2 regions of the Pseudomonas moorei genome follow, and region 1 is predicted to be linked to the other one. Evidence: predicted binding sites of a transcription regulator. Region 1 holds the regulator's gene; the other holds the start of a gene.

Evidence for each region. The regulator FliA, encoded in region 1, starts transcription of late flagellar genes. The targets are predictions, from matches to a motif close to CTAAAGTTTNNNNNNNNNNNGCCGNTAA.
Region 2: motA (flagellar motor stator protein MotA) is a predicted target of FliA. The motif match lies at 1,726-1,753, and genes of this name have one in related genera.

The regions. Positions count from the first base shown of each region.
Region 1 covers NZ_AP035776.1:6,133,348-6,137,766, forward strand. Annotated here, with positions in the region: gene ACGJAX_RS28605 (protein phosphatase CheZ) at 1-594, opposite strand, end outside; gene ACGJAX_RS28610 (chemotaxis response regulator CheY) at 614-985, opposite strand; gene fliA (RNA polymerase sigma factor FliA) at 1,152-1,892, opposite strand; gene fleN (flagellar synthesis regulator FleN) at 1,889-2,719, opposite strand; gene flhF (flagellar biosynthesis protein FlhF) at 2,836-4,164, opposite strand; gene flhA (flagellar biosynthesis protein FlhA) at 4,176-4,419, opposite strand, start outside.
Region 2 covers NZ_AP035776.1:1,823,340-1,827,758, forward strand. Annotated here, with positions in the region: gene ACGJAX_RS08530 (rhodanese-like domain-containing protein) at 1-74, opposite strand, end outside; gene ACGJAX_RS08535 (HDOD domain-containing protein) at 117-1,655, opposite strand; gene motA (flagellar motor stator protein MotA) at 1,822-2,673, shown strand; gene motB (flagellar motor protein MotB) at 2,677-3,753, shown strand; gene ACGJAX_RS08550 (toll/interleukin-1 receptor domain-containing protein) at 3,803-4,294, opposite strand; gene ACGJAX_RS08555 (caspase family protein) at 4,294-4,419, opposite strand, start outside.

The DNA.
Region 1 (4,419 bases):
GAGCAGGTTGCTTTCGACTTCGGTGACCAGTTGGGTCACACGCTTGATCACCTGACCGGTGAGGTCCTGGTAATCCTGGGCGAGCAGAATGTCGTTGAGGTTGCTCGACACCGCACGCCCGTCTTCACTGCTGCGCGCCAGGAACCCGTCGACTCGCCGGGCCAGCTCGCGGAACTCTTCAGCCCCGACTTCGCGGCGCATGAAACGTCCCCAGTCCGTGCTCAAGGCCTGGGCTTCTTCACTCAGGCGATTGACCAGCGGCGTGGCGTTTTCCACCAGGTCCATGGTGCGGTTGGCCGCAGCCTCCGTCAGCTTGACCACATACCCCAGACGCTCGGTGGCATCGGTGATCTGTGACACTTCCTCGGCTTGCGGCATGTGCGGGTCAATCTGAAAATTGACGATCGCACTATGCAGCTCGCGGGTGAGCTTGCCCACTTCCTGGTACAGGCCGCGGTCACGGGTCTGGTTGAGCTCATGGATCAATTGCACAGCATCGCCGAACCTGCCCTTTTCAAGGCTCGCGACCAGTTCGACGGCGTGTTTTTTCAGGGTCGATTCGAAATCGCCCTGCGATGATTCGTTATGCCCCATAGCTCCCCCGTGGCGCAGTTCAACCGATGCGTTCGAAAATCTTTTCGATTTTTTCTTTCAACGCCTGGGCCGTGAAGGGTTTGACCACATAGCCGTTAACACCGGCCTGGGCGGCTTCGATGATCTGCTCGCGCTTGGCTTCGGCGGTCACCATCAGCACCGGCAGATGCTTGAGCTTTTCATCGGCACGCACGTGGCGCAGCAGATCGATACCGGTCATGCCAGGCATGTTCCAGTCCGTCACCAGAAAGTCGATGCTCCCGCTGTTGAGAACCGGAATGGCGGTAGTGCCATCGTCGGCCTCGACCGTGTTGGTGAACCCAAGGTCACGCAACAGGTTTTTTATGATCCGCCGCATCGTTGAGAAGTCATCAACGATGAGGATTTTCATGTTCTTGTCCAATTCGACCTCCAAGCAGACTAAAACGCGCCCAGCACCTGGACGCGCCATTTCAATCAATCTGGCAAAGCACTCAATGACTGTCTGGAGTACAACGGATCGAGACCGGCGCGGTTCAACACCCCACCCGCCACGTCGCAGTGCCCCCACACTGCCTTCAACGCGCTCGCCACTCTCCCAAACGCCCCCGCAAACGGGCCGCGCACTGGCTGTGTAACTGGCTGACCCGAGATTCGCTAACCCCCAGGACCTCACCGATTTCCTTGAGATTCAACTCTTCGTCGTAGTACAGCGCCAACACCAGTCGCTCACGCTCCGGCAAATTGGCAATCGCGTCCGCCAGCGCCGCCTGAAAGCGTTCATCTTCCAGGTCGCGCGACGGCTCGAGATGAGCACTCGCGCCATCCTCGTGCAGCCCTTCGTGTTCGCCGTCCTGCAACAGATCGTCGAAACTGAATAACCGGCTGCCCAGGGTGTCGTTCAAAATCCCGTAATAATCGTCGAGACTCAATTGGAGTTCGGCCGCAACTTCGTGATCTTTAGCGTCACGGCCGGTTTTAGCTTCAATCGAGCGAATTGCATCGCTGACCATGCGCGTGTTGCGGTGAACCGAACGAGGTGCCCAGTCCCCCTTGCGCACCTCATCGAGCATGGCGCCGCGGATTCGGATGCCCGCGTACGTTTCGAAACTGGCGCCTTTGCTGGCGTCGTATTTGGTCGAGACTTCCAGCAGGCCGATCATGCCGGCCTGGATCAGGTCTTCGACCTGGACACTGGCCGGCAGACGCGCCAGCAAGTGGTAGGCAATGCGTTTAACCAGTGGCGCGTAACGCTCGATCAATTCGTACTGCGCGTCACGTGCCGACTTCTTGTAGAGGTTGTAACCGCTGGCGGTCATAGCACGGGTCCTGCCGTTTGTTGCACGAGGCGCTCGACGAAAAACTCCAGGTGCCCACGGGGGTTGGCCGGCAGCGGCCAGGTATCGACTTTCTGGGCGATGGCCTTGAACGCCAGCGAACACTTGGAACGCGGAAACGCTTCATAGACGGCGCGCTGCTTCTGCACGGCCTTGCGCACGCTTTCGTCGTAAGGCACGGCACCGACGTATTGCAGGGCAACGTCGAGAAAGCGGTCCGTGACCTTGGTCAACTTGGCGAACAGGTTGCGGCCTTCCTGCGGGCTCTGCGCCATGTTGGCCAGGACGCGGAAACGGTTCATGCCGTAATCGCGGTTGAGCAACTTGATCAAGGCGTAGGCGTCGGTGATCGACGTCGGCTCGTCGCAGACCACCAGCAGGACTTCCTGCGCCGCGCGGACAAAACTGACTACCGAGTCACCAATGCCCGCAGCGGTGTCGATCACCAGTACGTCGAGATTGTCGCCGATATCGCTGAATGCCTGGATCAGGCCGGCGTGTTGCGCCGGGCTCAGATGAACCATGCTCTGGGTCCCGGACGCGGCGGGAACGATGCGGATGCCGCCGGGGCCCTGCAACAGGACGTCGCGCAGCTCGCAGCGGCCTTCGATCACGTCGGCCAGGGTACGTTTGGGTGTCAGCCCCAACAGAACGTCGACGTTCGCCAGCCCCAGATCGGCGTCCAGCAGCATGACGCGCCGGCCAAGCTCAGCCAAAGCCAGGGACAAGTTCACTGACACATTAGTCTTCCCGACGCCACCTTTGCCGCCGGTCACCGCGATCACCTGTACGGGATGCATGCTGCCCATGTTATTTCTTTACCTTGTCTTGCATAGACGGAGGCCACATTACTGGCTGCGCGTTCTCAACCGGAACAATGCATGGCAGACCATCGATGTAGGTACAAAAACTATTCATTTTTACCTCAGCCAACCTGCTTGGTCGGGCTGTGGTAGATGTCAGCGAACATGTCAGCCATGGCTTCTTCGCTGGGTTCTTCCTGCATTTGCACGCTGACGGCGCGACTGACCAACTGATGACGACGCGGCAGATGCAAATCATCCGGGATCCGCGGGCCATCGGTCAGGTAGGCCACCGGCAATTCATGACTGATGGCCAGGCTCAACACCTCGCCCAGACTTGCCGTTTCATCCAGTTTAGTCAGGATGCAGCCCGCGAGCCCGCAGCGCTTGTAACTGTGATAAGCGGCGGTTAGAACCTGTTTCTGGCTGGTGGTTGCCAGAACCAGATAATTTTTCGATTTGATGCCACGCCCGGCCAGGCTTTCCAGCTGCATGCGCAGGGCCGGATCGCTGGCCTGCAGGCCGGCGGTGTCGATCAGCACCACGCGTTTGCGCAGCAACGGATCCAGCGCTTGCACCAGCGATTGCCCCGGATCGACGTGGGTCACCGACACGTTGAGAATCCGACCGAGGGTCTTGAGCTGCTCCTGAGCCCCGATCCGGAAGCTGTCCATGCTCACCAGCGCGATGTTCTGCGGGCCGTACTTGAGCACGTAACGGGCGGCCAGCTTGGCCAGGGTGGTGGTCTTGCCCATGCCGGCGGGGCCGACCATGGCAATCACGCCACCCTCTTCCAGTGGTTCCAGTTCCGGCGTGGAGATCATCCGCGCCAGATGCGCCAGCAACATGCGCCAGGCCTGACGGGGCTCGTCGATATCGGTAATCAGCGCCAGCAAATCCCGCGACAGCGGGCCGGACAGACCGATGCGCTGCAGGCGGCGCCACAGGTTCGCCTGTTCAGGGCGGCTGCCTTGCAGCTGATTCCAGGCCAGGGAGCCCAGCTGCACTTCCATCAGTTCACGCAAGCTATTGAGCTCGAAACGCATCGAATCGAACGCCCGCGGGTCCACGCCACTCGAGGCTGGCGCAGCGGCCGGCGCAGGACGACGGGGTTCGGCATAGGTGGGCTCGATCAACGGCTCGGCGGCGGTCAACGGCAGGCCGGCGAACAACTGGCGATTGGTGCTCTTGTCGCTCTCGCCATCGCCTCGCAGGCTCAATTCAGCCTGGGCGGTGACGATCCGCGATTGAGTCTTGCGCAGCTCGTCTTCGAGTTCCATGTTCGGAACACGCGGGGCCAGCGCCGACAGTTTGTAATCCAGGGCAGCCGTGAGCTCGACACCACCGGCAATGCGGCGGTTGCCAATGATGGCGGCGTCGGCGCCCAGCTCATCACGAACCAGCTTCATGGCCTGACGCATATCGGCGGCGAAAAAACGCTTAACTTGCATAAACCACTACCTCAGCCGTTGGGCCCTACTGTCGCAACGATGGTCACTTGCTTGTTGTCAGGGATTTCCTGGTAAGCCAACACATGCAAACCCGGGACTGCCAGCCGGCCAAATCGCGAGAGCATCGCGCGAACCGGACCGGCCACCAGCAGAATCACCGGTTGACCTTGCATCTCTTGACGCTGCGCTGCATCGATCAATGAGCGCTGCAGCTTCTCGGCCATGCTTGGCTCCAGCAGAACGCCCTCTTCCGAG
Region 2 (4,419 bases), 2.2 Mb from region 1:
AGATCACGGGCGTCGAGGCGAGGGAGCAAGTCGCTCGGTTCGATCACCAGCGGCAAGCCAGAGAAGTCAGGCATGTGAGGTCTCCAGGGCACAAAAGGGAGGATTGTAGCGCAGCGCTATTGGCCGCGGCGGCTAAAGTTGTGCAGCGCTTTCTCGATGCACTGCGCCGTTTTGCCGAAGGCTTGCACGGTGATTTCCGAGAACGGCCCGCCGCCCTGATCGGCCACGACAATCATGATCACCCGACCATTGTTGACCAGCGAGCGCAGCAGCAGGTGTTCGCCGCTGAACTGCGCACGCAGGCCATTGGGCAGCCGGGCTGAAAATTGCGCGTTGTTGGTCGGGTTGATTCGTACCTGGGCCTGTTGTGAAAGCAGGCGTTGCAGCACGGTACTCTGGCTGACTGCGAAATTCATCGCCGCCACTTCCTTGGGCAACCCCGCCGTTTGGTGCACTCGCAGGTTGGCGTGGGTGCGATCGGCCATCAGGATCATGACGCGACGCATGCCGCACGCGACCAAGGCGTCCCGGGCGGCGATGGTCAAGTGCATGGCATTGGTGAAACGACTGGGCTCGAGCAGCAGCTCGGCACATTGTTTACGCCAGTTTGCCAGGTCCTCGGCAGTGGGCGCCGCCGCAGGCAACAAGCTGGCGTGGATGCGATTCATGCCCCACGGCCAGATCAGGGCTTCGGCAGGGTGCCAAAGGTCCGGCATGGCGTGATGGCGCGCGCTGTTGGCTGCCTGTTGGTGCAGTTGCTGTTGCACTTGGTCCATCGGTATCTGCAGGTAAAGGCTGGTCAGATACTGCCACCGCTCACTGTGCGGACTGTCCCAGGCCTGTTGCGCCGACAGTGCCAGGCCGTTGGCCAGCAATACGGTGTTGGCCGGTTGATTGAGCCAGCGGCGCAGGGTCGGATCGTCATCGAGGCGGTTCTGTTGCCGCAATGGATGCTCGCTGTCGCGGGCAATGCGCAGAACCTTCACCAGTTCCCGTTGCTCGGTGAGCAGCAGACGGTAGCCCTGTTGCACCCAGATCGGCAGGCGCCAGATATCCGCCAGGGCCTGACCGATTTCCAGCAGGCGTACGCCAAACAATTGCTTTTCGACTTTGCGCGCCGACTCGCCTTTATGGATGACCCGCAGTTCCCAGTCTTCAAGCAATTGCGGATGCGTGAGCGCCAATGGCCATAGCGGCGACAGAAACAGCAGGCTGCCCCAATGGATGTCCTGCCACAGGCGCGCCAGGCGACCGGCAAAAAAACCGTTGGCCTGTTGCGTGGCGTGCTGGCTGATCATCTGCAACTGACGCAGTGCTTTCGGAATATCGGCCTGAGGCAGTACAGGCAACCGGTCGAGCAGTTCTTCGGTGCGTTTGAGGCCGAGGCGATTGATCGCGACCTCAAGGTTTTCCGCCGGCTCGGTCATGCTGCCATGGGTGTGTCGGTTGGCTTCGCGAATCACGCTCAAGGCCAGGGCCGGGCTTTCCTGCATCAATTCGGCGATGTCGCGCAACGAGCTGCGTTGGTCGCGAATGGCCCGCCAGACACGGTCGTGACTGGCTTGCGGAACCGGCAGGCGCACGCCATCGAGAAGCTTGACCCAGCCTTCGAGAGTGGTCGGTTTTGGAGTTGGAACGTTCGTTTCGTTAGGCATGTCGGGAGGCGATCATCGTCAGCGTTAACTGTGCCCGGAGCGGGTCAAATTGGCTTTTCGCCTGAACTGGCTATAGTCTGGCGCAGTTTTGCCGATAAGTAGAAGAAGAGATTTTTTAACTTCCGAATATGACCTTGAACCCGACTCAGTAAGTGCTCTCCTACCTATGGCTAAAATTATCGGCATCATCGTCGTATTCGCGAGCGTGCTCGGCGGATACGTGCTCTCCCACGGCAAAATTGCAGCCCTGATCCAGCCTTTCGAGGTGATGATCATCGGCGGCGCGGCCCTCGGTGCGTTCCTGCAGGCCAACCCTGGCTACATGACGATGCACGTGCTCAAGAAGTCCCTGAGCATGTTCAGTTCGCGTTTCAACCATGGCTTCTACCTTGAAGTGCTGGGCCTGATCTACGAGATTCTCAACAAGAGCCGCCGTGAAGGCATGATGGCGATCGAAGGTGACATCGAAGATGCCGCCGCGAGCCCGATTTTCGCCAAGTACCCGGCGGTCCTGAAGGATGAGCGCATGACCGCGTTCATCTGCGATTACCTGCGCATCATGTCTTCCGGCAACATGGCTCCCCACGAGCTTGAAGGCCTGTTTGACATGGAGCTCTTCAGCCTCAAGGAAGACCTGGAGCATCCGTCCCACGCGGTGAACGGCATCGCTGACGCCATGCCCGGTTTCGGTATCGTCGCGGCGGTACTGGGTATCGTGGTGACCATGGCGTCCCTGGGTGAAGGTGACCAGAAGTCCATCGGCCTGCACGTGGGTGCGGCACTGGTCGGTACTTTCTTCGGTATTCTCGCCGCCTACGGCTTCTTCGGCCCGTTGGCCCATTCCCTGGCCCACGATGCCAAGGAAGAACTGAACGTCTACGAAGCCATCAAGGCCTCGCTGGTCGCCTCGGCTTCCGGCATGCCGCCATCGCTGGCCGTGGAGTTCGGACGCAAGGTTCTGTACCCGGCGCACCGTCCTAGCTTCGCCGAGCTGGAACAAGCGGTTCGCGGTCGCTAAGTCATGGAGAACAATCAGCCGATAATCATCAAGCGCGTCAAGCGCTACGCCGGTGGGCATCACGGGGGCGCCTGGAAAATCGCCTTCGCCGACTTCGCCACGGCGATGATGGCGTTCTTCCTGGTGTTGTGGCTGTTGTCCACGGCAACACCGGAGCAGAAGATCGCCATCGCCGGTTACTTCAAGGACCCGATCGGCTTCTCCGAAAGCGGCACGCCATACATCATCGATCTGGGCGGCACGCCGACCCTGGCGCCGGAAAAAACCCTCAACCCCGAGGTGAAGTCCCAGCCGCAGCCGGACAAGGTCACTGTCGATACCGATCAGGTCGAAGGCATGGCCGAGATGGTCGAGAAGGAACGTCTCGAACTGTTGCTGCAAGAGCTGCAGAACAAGGTCGAAGAGAATCCGCAGCTACAGAAATTCAAAGACCAGATCATGTTCGAGATCACTCCGGACGGTTTGCGCATCCAGATCGTGGACGCCGAAAACCGGCCGATGTTCGACTCGGGCTCAGCCCGTCTGAAGCCATATTTCGAAGATATCCTGCTGGCCATGGCTGACACGATCAAAGCGGTACCGAACAAGATCAGCATCAGCGGCCACACCGATGCCAAGCCGTACACCGGCACCGGCGATTTCGGTAACTGGGAGCTCTCGGCCAACCGTGCCAACGCCGCTCGCCGTGCGCTGGTCGCGGGCAGCTATCCGGATCAGCAAGTGGCGCGTGTCGTGGGTTATGCCTCATCGGCGCTGTTTGATCGTGAACATCCGTTCAACCCGGTCAATCGCCGTATCGACATCATCGTGCTGACGAAGAAAGCCCAGCGTGCCATCGAAGGCTCGCAAGGGGCGGAGCCTGCACCTGATGCGCCGCAAGGTTCGACGGCTCCCGACGCCGCACCGGCCACGCCAACCGACCCGAATGCGTTGCCGGCGGACAAGGAACCGCTCCCTGCGCATGAGCTTCGCCAGCGACTGAATCTGTTTGATGATCCGGCGCCGAAACCACCGGTGCCCGGAAGTGCGGCACCAGCCTCTGCCCCCGCCATTGCACCGGCCCCCGCGCCGAAGCAGTGACCCACAAAAAAGGCCGACATCGCAGTCGGCCTTTTTTGTGGGCGTGATTTCAGAAGCCGCGGGAGATTCTGGATTTGAGGTCACTGTGGAATCGGTCGGCGTTGGCCCTGTTGGCATTGCGCATGGAATCGCTGCCGGTGACCGAATCCAGCGCCATCGAGCGTTTGAGTGTCACTTCATTGCGATAGGCATCAATGAAAAAGTCGATGTCCTGTTCACGCGTCAGTTTCGGCCATTTATCGAGGTACAGCGGCAGTTCTGTCGGTCCGGTCTTGAACGAGCAGATACGCCGGTTGGTAATAGTCGCCTCGCCGATTTCGAACGGCACCCACCATGACAACGCCGTCTTTTCCGACACCACCGCCAGCAGGTGCGTGCATTCGCTGATGTTGCGGGTGATGACCCCGGTAATGTCATCGGTGGTCTGGGATTCTGGGTCCAGTACATCGAGGTAGGTCTTGATATTGGCCTGCATCAGACGGCTGTTGATGTTCATCGCATAGGGGCGGTCCATATGGCGGTAGCTGATAAACACAGGCATCAGAAGTGTCCTTTGATCGCGAGTTCACGGTAATAGGCGCCGAGGGCGGTGAGGCGACAGCCGGTGGAGTGAATGGCGGCGTAATACATGTGTTCGGCATCCACCGGTTCGATCAGGCTGTGACG